DNA from 3 places in the Limnoraphis robusta BA-68 BA1 genome. Region 1 is predicted to be linked to each of the others. Evidence: riboswitches for the same ligand, from Rfam matches in the RefSeq annotation. Region 1 holds a riboswitch; each other region holds the start of a gene.
The links. A riboswitch is a leader RNA that binds a small molecule or an ion and turns the genes downstream of it on or off. The one in region 1 is predicted to bind cyclic di-AMP.
Positions count from the first base shown of each region.

Region 2: it holds a riboswitch for cyclic di-AMP, as region 1 does, so the genes downstream of both, VB836_RS05245 (hypothetical protein) here and VB836_RS23770 (universal stress protein) in region 1, are expected to answer to the same signal.
Region 3: it holds a riboswitch for cyclic di-AMP, as region 1 does, so the genes downstream of both, VB836_RS03465 (ArsB/NhaD family transporter) here and VB836_RS23770 (universal stress protein) in region 1, are expected to answer to the same signal.

Region 1 covers NZ_JAYGHR010000081.1:14,663-19,258, forward strand. Annotated here, with positions in the region: gene VB836_RS23765 (type ISP restriction/modification enzyme) at 1-2,392, shown strand, start outside; cyclic di-AMP (ydaO/yuaA leader) riboswitch at 2,728-2,863, shown strand; gene VB836_RS23770 (universal stress protein) at 2,926-3,453, shown strand; gene VB836_RS23775 (ABC transporter substrate-binding protein) at 3,630-4,596, opposite strand, start outside.
Region 2 covers NZ_JAYGHR010000007.1:32,030-36,625, forward strand. Annotated here, with positions in the region: gene VB836_RS05240 (CheR family methyltransferase) at 1-1,359, opposite strand, end outside; gene VB836_RS05245 (hypothetical protein) at 1,613-1,888, opposite strand; cyclic di-AMP (ydaO/yuaA leader) riboswitch at 1,993-2,138, opposite strand; gene bchD (magnesium chelatase ATPase subunit D) at 2,520-4,493, shown strand.
Region 3 covers NZ_JAYGHR010000004.1:83,465-88,060, forward strand. Annotated here, with positions in the region: gene VB836_RS03455 (SLC13 family permease) at 1-327, shown strand, start outside; gene VB836_RS30300 (hypothetical protein) at 513-878, shown strand; cyclic di-AMP (ydaO/yuaA leader) riboswitch at 1,051-1,186, shown strand; gene VB836_RS03465 (ArsB/NhaD family transporter) at 1,495-2,856, shown strand; gene VB836_RS03470 (cation:proton antiporter) at 2,932-4,596, shown strand, end outside.

The DNA of each region.
Region 1 (4,596 bases):
GGCAGAAATTCTCAAAAATTTTGGGAAAAGAACCCGTCAAGAAGACCCGGTTGTGCATTTTTATGAAACATTTCTGGCGGAATATGACCCTAAAATGCGAGCATCAAGAGGGGTTTACTATACGCCCGAACCTGTAGTTTCTTATATTGTCCGTAGTGTTGACTCTATTCTGAAAAATAAGTTTGGAATTTCTAAAGGGTTAGCTGATGCAAAAAAAATACAGGTTCCTAACCAAAATGGTGAGGGAACTCTAGAAACCCATAAAGTATTAATTCTCGATCCAGCAGTGGGAACGGGAACTTTTATGTACGGTGTAATTGACCATATTTATGATAGTTTTAAAAATCAAAAAGGGATGTGGTCAAGTTATGTCAGTCAACATCTACTTCCCCGTTTATTTGGATTTGAATTATTGATGGCTCCCTACACCGTTGCACACATGAAGTTGGGGTTACAGCTTCAAGAGTTGGGATATGATTTTAGTTCAGATGAACGGTTAAGAATTTATTTAACAAATACTTTACAAGAAGCTTTTCAAATTCCGCCAGCAGATGGATTTTTAAATCGAATTCGAGATGAAGCAGAAGCAGCAAAAGAAGTCAAGCAAGATATTCCTGTGATGGTTGTATTAGGAAATCCGCCTTATTCAGCAGTTTCTATGAATACCGATCCTTGGATTGTTGGATTGGTCAGAGATTACTATCAAGTTGATGGTCAACCTTTAAAAGAACATAACTCACAAAATTTATTGGATGATTATGTTAAATTTATTCGTTTTGCTCAACATCGAGTTCGTTTAACAGGTGATGGAATTGTTGCATTAATCACAAATCATGGTTATTTAGATAACCCAACGTTTAGAGGAATGCGTCAAAATTTGATGCAAACCTTTGATGAAATTTATGTTTTAGATTTGCATGGAAATAGCAAAAAGAAAGAGGTCTGTTCAGATGGTTCACCCGATCAGAATGTGTTTGATATTCAGCAGGGTGTCGCGATTGGAATTTTTGTTAAGTATCCTGAAAGCAGTCAAAAGCTTGCTACAGTTTATCATGCTGATTTATGGGGAGTACGGGAGTTATATGAAAATCAGTCTAAAGAAAAAAAACTGATAAGCGGAAAATATCATTGGTTAGCTGAAAATGATGTGAGTTCAACAGATTGGGAAATATTAAAACCAGAATCATCTTTTTATCTATTCAAACCTCAAGATAAAAGACTACTACCAGAGTATCAAGCCTATTGGAAAATAGCTGACATTTTATCTTCAAACTTAACTGGCGTAAAAACTAATCGAGATAAACTATTAATTGATTTTGATTTAGAAAGTCTTAATCAAAGAATAGAAACTTTGCAAAGCGATCAATATACTGATATTCAAATTAAAGAAACATATAGTTTGTCAGATGATCGCTACTGGAATACTTACAGAGAAAGGAATAAAATTAGAGCTACAGATTGGCGGAAAAATATTATTCCATATCTTTATAGACCTTTTGATCAGAGGTATTTACTATATCAAATTAATCTCATTCAAATTGGACGTGGAGGTGCTGGATATAATATAATGCAACATATGATTTATGGTGATAATTTGGGATTAATAACATCTCGTCAACAATCACAACAAAGAGAGTGGACTTTAGTAGGAATTACAAAATTTGTTACAGATAACTGTTCTATATCTAGTAATACAAAAGAGAGAAGTTATCTTTTTCCTCTCTATCTTTACCCCACTGATAACCCCACATTATTTGATTTACAACCCACTAACGCACCTGGAGGTCGCCGCCCTAACCTTTCATCGGAATTTATTCAAGACTTCTCAACTCGCCTAGAATTAGAATTTATTGCAGATGGAAAAGGCGACAAACACCAAACTTTTGGCCCCGAAGATATTTTTAATTACATTTACGCCATCTTTCATTCTCCCACCTACCGCCAACGTTATGCAGAATTTCTCAAAATAGACTTTCCTCGGGTTCCCCTAACATCCAACTCTGAATTATTTTGGTGTTTGTGTGAAAAAGGCGATCGCCTCGTTAACCTGCATCTGATGAAAGTTACCGCAACAGAAATGACCAGTTATCCCGAAGACGGAGATAATAAAGTTGAAAAAGTTCGTTATGTTGAACCGAAGCAAAATCAACCCGGACGAGTTTATATTAACAAAACCCAATACTTTGAAGGAGTTCCGTTAGAGGTTTGGAATTTTTATGTGGGAGGATATCAAGTCTGTCAAAAATGGTTAAAAGATCGAAAAGACAGAGTGTTAGACTTTGACGATTTAGAACATTATCAAAATATTGTTACAGCCTTAAACGAAACAATGATATTGATGCAGCAAATTGATGATATAATTAATCAATATGGCGGTTTTCCAATCGAATAAAAAACTCACCAAAAACTCACCCCTCTTTTTAAGTGGGCAGGGGGGATCAACTATGACCAATCTAAACGATAGCGACTTTGATCTTCCCTATAACCCGGCTTTAATTGCTAGGGCAGAACTCCGCTTAAGTTTGAGATTTTGAGAGAGATTCGTTACTCAATCCCCACGTTACAATTCTTCAAAAACTGTTAACTGAAAAAACTGTAATCCGGACTCTATTTATCCGGGACGAGTCGCCCCTTTTATATCTTTAGACAGAGTAGACATTTTTCATTCAATGCTATAATAGTTCAGAAAGAATAGCAAGCCAGCCTAATTCGAGCAGAATTTCTCAACTTCTACAAGAGCAGAGAAACTTTGTGAGAAACGGAGGAACCAAAAATCGGGGCGAATCTCGCGCAATGTAACCGAGAGAGGCACCTTCCAGCCTTAGCCCGTCAGCTAACTTCGTAGGCATTGGAAGGAGAACCCAATTGCAACATTGGATCTCCTTAACACTCGCTAAATCACCACACAGATAAGGAGACAACTTCATGCGGAAACCGATGTTGATGCGTTTACAGAGCGTACTTGGCTGCGATGACTTGACACAGCAAATGGTGCTATTACCTCAAAACAAAATCTCTCCACGTCGAACAGAATCCTCTAACCTCACCCTGAATATTGTCGTGGGTTATACCGGATCAGATCAGAGTCAAGCGGCGCTGGATATGGCACTTTGGATCGCGCATCAAACCCGTTTAGTCAAGCAAAATCCCGTCTTAGTTCATATTGTTTATGTCATTGATCAGGTTCAACCCGCAACGATAGAAAAAGCCGATCATATTCTTTGGCAAGCACGCTGTTTAGCCAGTGAATGGCGGGGTTCTCTGGATGCTCATTTACGAATTGGTAATGTTGCGACTGAACTCAGTAAAACAGCCCAAGAAATGGATGCTGAGGTGATGTTACTCGGATGTCGAACCTTAAAACATCCGTTGGTTAAGCAATTAGCAAATCAAACGCCCTGCCCCATTTTAGGATTATTACCAAAAGAGTTGAGCGTTGTCTCTTCCGATTAATTTGTCATCATGCCTATCGCTGGAATGCAGATGTTATTATCATCGGTAATAGCGATCAGCAGACTCCAAAAGCCACCAAAGTGCAATCACTCCAGCAAAGCCTGCAAGCGGCAATAAAAAGCGTTAAACTATCATTACGATCATCCATCTTAGGATAGATTTGACCGATAGGATTATCACCGTTGATTCCAAGCATTTTCTGCATCTAAAAGCGCTTGTTCGACGGTTTTTTCGTTTAACATTGCGGCTTGTAAGTTATCATAAATAATCTTTTGCAGTCTTTTGATATCTTTTAAGGGGGGGAGTAAAGTATCGGTTTCATCCATTTGTTTTGCACTAATAATTCGGGCTTGATCTTCTTGGGTATTTCGTCCTTGAACGGGTCTAAAATGACTATCTTTTAAGGCTTCAACCGTCGAAGGTAATACATTTGCGACTTTTGCAAAAGCGAGTTGATTGGTAGAATTGGTGACAAACAAGGCAAATTTTAACGCATTTTCAGGATTAGGCGTTTCTCTCGGAATCACTAAATTCATCACCGCAACGCTTTTTTTCCCGGTTTCTCCGGTAATTTGTGGGGCGGGAGTCGAAACTTTAGCAATAGTGGGAGCGTTTTCTGCAATGGCTTTAAAAAACTGTGGCCCTGATATTAAAATAGCGATTTCTCCCGCTTGATAAAGTTCAATTGCGCGTCGATGTCCTTGAGTTAAAACTTCTTGAGGAAGCAGGTTATTTTGATATAAATCTACCCAATATTGAAAGGCGGCTTTTCCTTCAGGACTGTTAAAGGCTGCTTTTCTTTGTTCATCAACTAACTGCACCCCCATTTGAACTAAAGATTGTAAAACCTGAGAAGAATCTTCGGGAACAAAGGATACAAACAAGGCATATTTACCTGTTTTTTCTTTAATCGTTTGAGCGAATTCGGCGAGTTCTGTATAAGTTGTAGGTGCGGTTTTTAATCCTGCTTTTTGAAATAACTCTTGATTATAGATCGTAATTTGTGTTGTTAAATACCAAGGAACTCCATAATTTTCTAAGCGGCAATTATTTTCTTTACATCTTTCAATACTATTGGCTTTTAAAATATTCGGTAAATATTGCGATCGCACCTCTTCTGGTACTTGTTCATTTAAGTTTAAC
Region 2 (4,596 bases), on a different contig from region 1:
TAAAGATTCAGTATCGCCCAAAAACAAAACCCCTTGGGGCTTCAATGAAAAATGCAGCAATTGCAACACTCGCTGTTGTAACTGCGGCTGCATATAAATCAAAACATTGCGACAACTAATCAAACTCATCTGAGAAAAGCCAGGATTCGTCGTTAAATCATGGGGCGAAAAAATTAGCATTTCCCGCAGCGATCGCTTCACCCGAAAACAGCTATTATCATAAGTAAAATATCGTTCCAAACGTTCAGCCGAAATATCATTGGCAATCGCTTCGGGGTAGATGCCCCTCGAGGCAACTTCTAAGGCTTGAGTATCGAGATCGGTGGCAAAAATTTTATAGTTAATCGCTTTTTCACTGTTGCGGATCGCTTCATTGACTAAAATAGCCATTGTGTAGGCTTCTTCACCCGTCGCACAAGCGGAAACCCAAATTCTCAGTTGATCTTCGGCGGTGAGTTCATTAATCAGTTTCGGTAAAACGTCTTCACTAATAATTTTCCACGCCGACGGATCTCTAAAAAAGCGAGTCGCCCCGATTAAAATATCCTGACAGAGTTTTTGCTGTTCTTCGTTGTTTTTAGCCAAAAATCGAATATAACTATCTATACTTCCCAGGCGAGACAGGGCGAAGCGATGCCCAATGCGACGGTGGAGGGTTGTGGTTTTGTATTGAGAAAAATCCGTTTGTTGTTTTGTGGCGAGAATGTTTAAAATCTGCCCCAACTGCTCTGTCGTAATAAGATTTGGGGCTTGAGGAGAAATCCGTTCATGTCCTCCCAAGTGGGTAATATCATAGACAACCTCAGCCAATTCCACAGGCGAGAGGATTTCATCGACTAAACCGGAGGTAATCGCACTGTTGGGCATTCCTTGAAATTGAGCGCTCTCAGGACATTGAACGAGGGCAATCCCACCAGCCCGACTGATGTTTTTTAAGCCTTCCGCCCCGTCACTTCCCGAACCCGACAGCAAAATTCCGATGGCTCGTTCGTTATATTCTAGGGCGAGGGATTGAAAAAAGTGAGTAATGGGAAGGGGGAGGCCTTCTGTCGGAAAATCACTTAAATACAGGCGATGATCCCGGATATTGAGATAGGTGTGCGGGGGTTGGACATAGACGTTATTTTTGTCGATGGTGCTTTCATTCTCGATCACATTGACGGGTAGCGAGGTTTGGCGTTGTAGAATTTCGGATAGCTGATGTCCGCTATCGGGGGGGTGGTGGAGGATGACAACAAAAGCGGCGTTGGGACTATTGGATAGATTGGCAAAAAAGGTTTGTAGGGCTTGCACTCCCCCCGCCGAGGCGCCTATTGCGACAATATAAAAGTTTTCTTCTTGATCAGATGTATTGGACATCAAACTTGCTCCGCTAAACACATATTCTCACGGTCATTAAGGGCTTTTAGTTTGATACTAACGAGTTTGCGGACAAAGGATCAAGTCGTTGAAAGAGCATTTTTTACTCAAGGAATATGAATCTTTATTCTAGCGTTTTTCAATCTATAGCTGTTTTCAGTTCTGTGAGGTACAACACCGATTGGGTAGAAACCCGGTTTCTGCTAGAAACCGGGTTTCTGGTTCGTACCTCATACGAGCGCACACCGCTATATTAGCCAACTGCAACATTTAGGGATTTGCCAATTAAAACGATCACCTCCAAATAGTTTTTAAACAATTTGCCTAATGTTAAACTTGAGTTAACCAACATCGGTAATGTGGGTGTTGGCATGGTGGTCACAATAAAAGAATGAATAATTGACCACATTAAAACTATTCCTATACTTCCCAAAACAGATATGAGAATAATATCGCTCGTTTTTAGCCACAGGAAAGGAACCAACGCATCAGAAAGCGCGATCAAAGATAATGAAATTCGGGGTGTCATGGTAAACCGTTCAGGTTCTTAGGGTGGGTACTACAAATCAGACCTATACCAACCAAGGAAACTGAATTGACAATCTATCTAATTGTGATTAGAAAGTTGGCGCTTCAGACTCCTCTCAATGCCTACGAAGTTAGCTGACGGGCGAGGGCTGAGAGATGCCCTTCTCATGTCTTGGTCACTCTGTTTCCAAAGACTACCTTTGCGAGATTAGCCCCAAAATTTGGTTCCTCCGTTCCAGCAACACTTGTATTTCACTAAAAAAATTAGTGATCTCAACAAGGGCTTTTATCTGCCGGATTAGGCTGACTGTTTGTTTTATTTTTCTATGCTCATTTTATCTTTATAATTTTTCAATTGTCAACAAGTTTTTAAATTTTTTTGACAGAGAGAATCCGATAAGATTTCCTTTGTGATCTCAGTCAGGGAAACGGATTGATCGAGTAGTCTTTTAATTGTTGTCCGAGATCCTCCCGAAAATTCTCGGATGAGGTATTGTCACCTTTTTTACTGGAAATTTGTATCACAAATTACTAAAATTTGAGAAGCAATGATCAAGCTGTCCGTCAAGCGCTAGTAAAAACACCCATCAATTGCTAAGATGAAAGGCTGTACCTAAAAAACTCCTAAAGTCATGCCTGCGGCAACCGCTCCCACACCGATCAGCTTCCCGTTGAGTGCCGTCGTTGCACAAGAGGCGATCAAACTCGCCCTTTTAATGGCAGCCGTTGATCCAGGACTCGGAGGCGTGGCGATCGCTGGACGTCGAGGAACCGCCAAGTCAGTGATGGCCCGCGCCCTTCATGCCCTATTACCCCCCATCGAAGTCGTCAAAGGGGAAATCGCCAACCTCGAACCCGATCCCGACAACCCCAACCAAGAAACACAAGTTATCCCCGCACCTTTTATTCAAGTTCCCCTCGGCGTAACCGAAGATCGTTTACTCGGTTCAGTGGATGTGGAAAAATCCGTTAGACAAGGGGAAACCGTCTTTCAACCGGGACTCTTAGCGGCGGCTCATCGAGGGATTTTGTACATCGATGAGATTAATTTACTCGATGATAATATTAGTAACTTATTATTAACTGTTCTCACCGAAGGCTGTAACCGAATTGAACGAGAAGGGATGAGTTTTGAACATCCCTGTAAACCGTTATTTATTGCAACTTATAACCCCGAAGAAGGGCCGCTTCGAGAACATTTATTAGATAGAATAGCCATTTCTCTTTCAGCCGATGGCGCCTTAAGTTTAGATCAACGAGTGGCTGCGGTTGATAGAGTCACCAGTTATGCGAGTTCTCCCGAAGCCTTTTTAACTCAATATAGCGAAGATATTGATAACTTAAAAACTCAAATTCTCTTAGCCCGAGAATGGTTAAAAGACGTTAGCATCAAACCCGAACAAATACACTATCTGGTTGAAGAAGCGCTACGAGGCGGAGTCCAAGGACATCGAGCCGAACTCTTTGCCGTGCGAGTCGCCCAAGCTTCAGCCGCCTTTGAAGGTCAAACCGAAGTTCTCGCCGATGATCTGCGACGCGCAGTAGAATTAGTTATCGTTCCCCGTGCAACCGTTATCCAAACGCCACCGGAAGAACAACCTCAGCAACCGCCACCCCCACCGCCCCCCGAACAGTCTGAACAAGACGATGACGTTGACGACGACGAAGATCAAGAAAACCCGGAACCCCCCGAAGAAGAACAGATGAGTATTCCCGAAGAATTTATTTTCGATCCGGAGGGTATTATTCTCGATCCAACTGTGTTATCCTTTGCAAATAAGGCAAACCGTCAGGGTAAATCGGGCAGTCGCAGTTTAATTTTTTCTGATGATCGCGGTCGCTACATTAAACCGATTTTACCCAGAGGAAAAGTTCAGCGAATTGCTGTAGATGCCACTCTCAGAGCTGCTGCTCCCTACCAAAAAGCTCGGCGTCTGCGTCAACCGGATCGCAAGGTGATTGTGGAGTCCGGGGATATTCGCGCCAAACTGTTAGCCAGGAAGTCTGGGGCGTTAGTTGTGTTTTTGGTGGATGCTTCGGGTTCGATGGCACTCAACCGGATGCAGTCTGCTAAAGGTGCCGTCCTGGAACTGCTGAACGAAGCCTACCAAAGTCGTGATCAGGTGGCTCTCATTCCATTTCGCGGTGAACAGGCTGAGGTGTTGTTACCGCCCACGCGATCGATTTCTGCGGCACGACGACGGTTGGAACGTTTACCCTGTGGGGGCGGTTCACCGTTGGCGCATGGGTTAACCCAAGCGGTACGAGTGGGGATGAACGCCAAACAGTCGGGGGATATTGGTCAGGTGGTGATTGTTGCCATTACCGATGGACGAGGAAATGTATCTTTAGCGCGATCGCTCGGTGAACCGATATTAGACGGAGAAAAGCCGGATATTAAGCAGGAATTGTTAGAAATTGCCGCTAAAATTCGGGCGTTGGGGATGCAATTGTTAGTGGTGGATACTGAGAATAAATTTGTTTCAACGGGGTTTGCAAAGGAGTTAGCGAAAACCGCAGGCGGGAAATATTATCATTTACCCAAAGCGACTGAACAGGCGATCGCAGCGATGACTCAAAATGCCATTAAAGATGCGATCGGTTAATGTTTTGATTCGTTTGACTGGGAAATTGTCATTCGTCAACCCTGAAGCTGTTTAATCAAGTTTTGTAGGGGTAATTCATGAATTACCCTTACCAGTTATCAGT
Region 3 (4,596 bases), on a different contig from region 1:
GGCTATTGGATTTTAACCTTTTTCTTTGCTGCAACCTCTGTATTAACCGAAATTCTCTCTAATAATGCTTCAGTTGTTTTAATGATTCCCATTGCTGTACAAGTTGCAGAAACGTTAAATCTCAACCCTTTGGCTTTTATGTTTGCGGTGACATTTGCTGCTTCTAATAGCTTTATGACACCCATTGGCTATCAAACTAATACAATGGTTTATGGGCCTGGAGGATACAAGTTTGTTGACTTTTTGCGCGTCGGTGGACCTCTGAATTTATTGATGGCAATTGTTACACCCCTATTAATTGTCTGGCTGTATGGTTTAGAACCCTGAAGTAATAGGTAGATTTTAATAGAGAGAGAAGAGATATTTTATCGCTTCTTTCTCTCTGAAGAAGGAGGATAATTTTTAGGAATTTTGAAAGATTACTCCTAAAGCAAGATGAAAGTCTAGGCATAAATTGACTACAGTAAAAAAAAGTCAATTTTTGAAGATCCTGATAAAAGGAGATTAAAGTAATGCCTAGTGATACCAGAAACGAAGATCAAAAAAATTCCGATATTCAACAACCGATGAACCCCGAGGAAGTTGATCCTCAACAAAAACGTCAACAAAAAGCAGAATTAAAAGAAAAGGGAAATCGCTTAACAGCAAACCCTGGCGATCGCATTGATGAGTCGATGTCTGTCGAAGAAAAGGCTAAACAAGTGGCTGTTGATGCGCCCGATGTGACTGGAGATCATGTTGTTGTTCCCACTTATTTTATCGTAGAAGATGAAGATGGGAATAAAGAAGCATTACACCATGTCCGAGATGCTGAAGAGATTTCTGATGTCATTCGTCAAGCCCGTGTTGATGAAGAAGGGAATCGCAAATGGTGGTAAACTCAATCCCTGTAATCTTGTTTAATCAGTAATACAAGTCCCCCGTTTCTTGATGAAGCTGGGGATTTGATTAACTAATCTTAATTAATTCTATACAGATCTTCCCTTCTGAAAAAAAATATGTTACGCTACGTTCATCAAGAGCAAGTCAGCCTAATCTCTCATTATCTTCTCAGCATTCCTGCTTAGAACAATGGGGAGCGGAGGAACCACTTTTTGGGGCTTATCTTTGACTCCCGATGAGTCAAGAAGGATATCTCTCAATCCTAGCCCGTCAGCTAACTCCGTAGGCATTGAGGGGAGACTGAAGAATCGACACGTATACTATTACAATGTCTTGATTCTCTCAGTTGCAACCATTGGTACTGCTCGCTTCTGTGTACCTGTTTGTTTGATTGAGGCATTGTGAAAAATAAATTTTTTAGGGGTTGGATTTAACTTTTTTCCAACCCTACTCAAACTTAATAATTCTAGTCAGTTAGTTAGGTTTAATTTTCCTCAAACCTAACTGCAAGTTTTAGGCTATCCATCGAATGTTAGGTATTTTTTTAGACTTACCTAAATCGTCACAGCCAAGTTGAACCCTCCAACACCACTAATTATCAGGTTTACTGCTATGGATCATTTTCTATCTATGGGTAATTTTCAGCCTTTCATTGCAGCTACAACATTTATCGCCGTAATGTTTTTCATTACGACAGATTTTCTACACTTAACCATTGCTGCACTTTTAGGTGCCTTAATTTTGGTTTTTCTTCATGTAATGACCTTGACAGAAGCCGTCGATTATATTAGTCAAAGTCATGCAACTATTGCTTTATTCTTTGGGGTTATGGTGTTAGTTCGTGCCTTTGAACCGACTAATGTTTTTGCCTATCTAGCGACAAAAATGGTGATGATTTCTAAAGGAGAAGGAAAGCGATTACTTCTGGGAATTGTAGCAATTACCGCCCCGATTTGTGCCGTTCTTCCCAACGCGACAACGGTCATGTTACTCGCACCTCTCATTCCACCAATGGCGACACAAATCGGAATTGACTTTGTGCCATTGTTGATTTTAATGGTTTTTATCGCCAATAGTGCAGGATTATTAACCTTAGTCGGTGATCCGGCAACCTATATCGTCGGAGATGCGATTAACATGAGTTTTACAGATTACTTATTTCGCCTCAGCTTAGGCGGTGCGGTAGCGGTTTTAAGTGTAATTCTGTTACTGCCTATTTTATTCCCAAAAATCTGGAGAGCCAAATTAAAAAATATTGATAAACTTTCTCTCCCTAAAATTAATCATCCCCGAACCTTAGCTATAGGAGGTCTAATTGCAGCTTTTGTGATCACCTTTTTTATCATCGGAGAATCCTTACCGATTCCTGTTTCACCGGGGGCTGTAGCGTTATTAGGGGCAGCTTTAGCCCTGCTATTATCCCATCATAGTCATATTGATTCGATCAACCATATTCTCCGGGATATTGACTGGAGTACCTTACTCTTCTTTATGGCTGTCTTTGTGTTAGTGGGAGGACTCCAAAAAACCGGGGTCATTAATAATTTGTCTGGCGTTTTAGCCGTTGTCGTGGGTACAAATATTGCTTTTGGTTCAATCCTTTTACTGTTTTTTGTCGGTATTCTTTCGAGTGTTGTTCCGAATATTCCCCTCGTCGTGGCGATGGTTCCCCTTCTCAAACAATATTTAGTGAATGTCGGTTTAGCCGGGCCTGAAGTATTAGCCGTAGATTTTCAAGGACAGTTTCCGGTTGAAGTCTTACCTTTATTTTATGCGATGATGTATGGTGCGACTTTGGGCGGCAACGGCACTTTATTAGGGGCTTCTGCTAACATTGTGGCAGCAGGGATTTCTGAACAACATGGACGCACAATTTCATTTCAAAGATTCCTCAAATACGGATTACCAGTCATGGGAGTTCAACTGGTAGCAGCCGCAATATATGTTGGAGTTATGTTTCTCAAACAGTCATAATCCTTTTTTTGAAATTGACTTCAGTTGTTGATTTCTTTGAAATGGGTTATCGTTGGTATTGGTTTTGACTCGTGAATGCCAACCATGCAACTACTCAATTGGCTACCAGACAGCCCCATTGTCATCTTTACCATATTACTACTCGTTTCTCTGACGTTACCGCCCTGGTTTGAACGTCTCCGTCTTCCTGGACTCGTGGGATTATTATTAGCAGGTGTAGTTTTAGGTGAACATGGTTTAGGCGTATTAGATTCTCAATCTGAAACCATGAAACTGCTGTCAGACATCGGGAAAATTTACCTGATGTTTGTAGCGGGTTTAGAAATTGATCTCGCCCAGTTTAAAAGCAAAAAAGATCGGGCGATAGGCTTTGGAATTTCTACCTTTATTTTTCCCATGCTGGCGGGAATTGCTATTGGGCTTTGGTTCGGCTTTGGTTGGAATGCGGCTATTTTAATTGGTTCCTTACTGGCTTCTCATACGCTGTTGGCTTATCCCATTGTTCAACGCTTAGGACTGATTGATACAGAACCAATTATTATTAGTGTTGGTGCTACGATTTTTACCAGTATTAGCGCTTTATTAGTCTTGGCAATTTGTGTGTCCGTTCAAGCCGGAGAATTTTCACTCTATAGTTTGAGTTGGCAACTCGGAAGCCTAGCGATTTATTCGGCTGTCGTTTTATTTGGCTTTGATTGGGCTGGAAAAGCCTATTTTAAAAGAAATGGCAGTGAAGAAGGCAATCAGTTCTTATTTGTTTTATTATCAGTATTTCTCGCTTCTGTTGGCGCTCAAATTATTCAGATCGATCAAATTGTTGGGGCATTTTTAGCAGGTTTAGCCGTTAACGATGCGGTGGGAAATAGCCTCGTTAAAGACAAAGTGGAATTTGTAGGCAGTGTATTGTTTATTCCCTTTTTCTTCATTGCGATGGGGCTTTTTCTGAATGTTCCGGTTTTTCTCTCTACCTTAACCACAAATTTTACCTTACCTCTCGCTATTGTTTTAGGGTTAATAATTAGTAAATTCATTGCAGCCTGGGCTGTTAAATTACTCTACGGTTACAGCCGAGACGAAACCCTGTTAATTTGGTCACTTTCCATCCCTCAAGTCGCAACAACTCTAGCAGCAGCTTTAGTCGGTTTTAATGTCGGTTTACTGAGTGAAGAAGTCTTTAATAGTGTGATTGTCTTAATGTTAGCGACCTCGATTTTAGGCCCGTTACTGACCCAAAAATATGCACCTCGCTTGCTTCCCCTGAAAGCAGCCAAATCATCCTTTAATATTAACCCCACGATCAAGGACGGGGAAAATAGCCAAGAAGCCGAAAAAACTCTACCTTTTACCGTTGTTGTTCCGATATATAACCCCGATACTCAACGCTATTTGATGGAAATGGCGGCTTTAGTTGCTCGTCACGAAGAGGGATCAATTGTTCCTTTAGCGATCGCAACTCACGCCCAAGTTCACATGGATGAACCCGAATTTCAAAAAGCATTAAAACAGAGTCGATTATTATTAAAACGCTCCGAAGAAGTCGGTCAAGAGTTCAACGTAAAAACCGAACCCGTTCTCAGAATTGATGGCGATGTTGCTACAGGAATTACTCGCACCGCTTGCGAAAAAGATGCGAGTTTAATCGTCATGGGTTGGAGCGAAAATACCAGTTTACGAGCGCGACTGTTTGGAACGGTGATTGATAGCGTATTTTGGTCGTCTCATTGTCCAGTAGCGGTGATG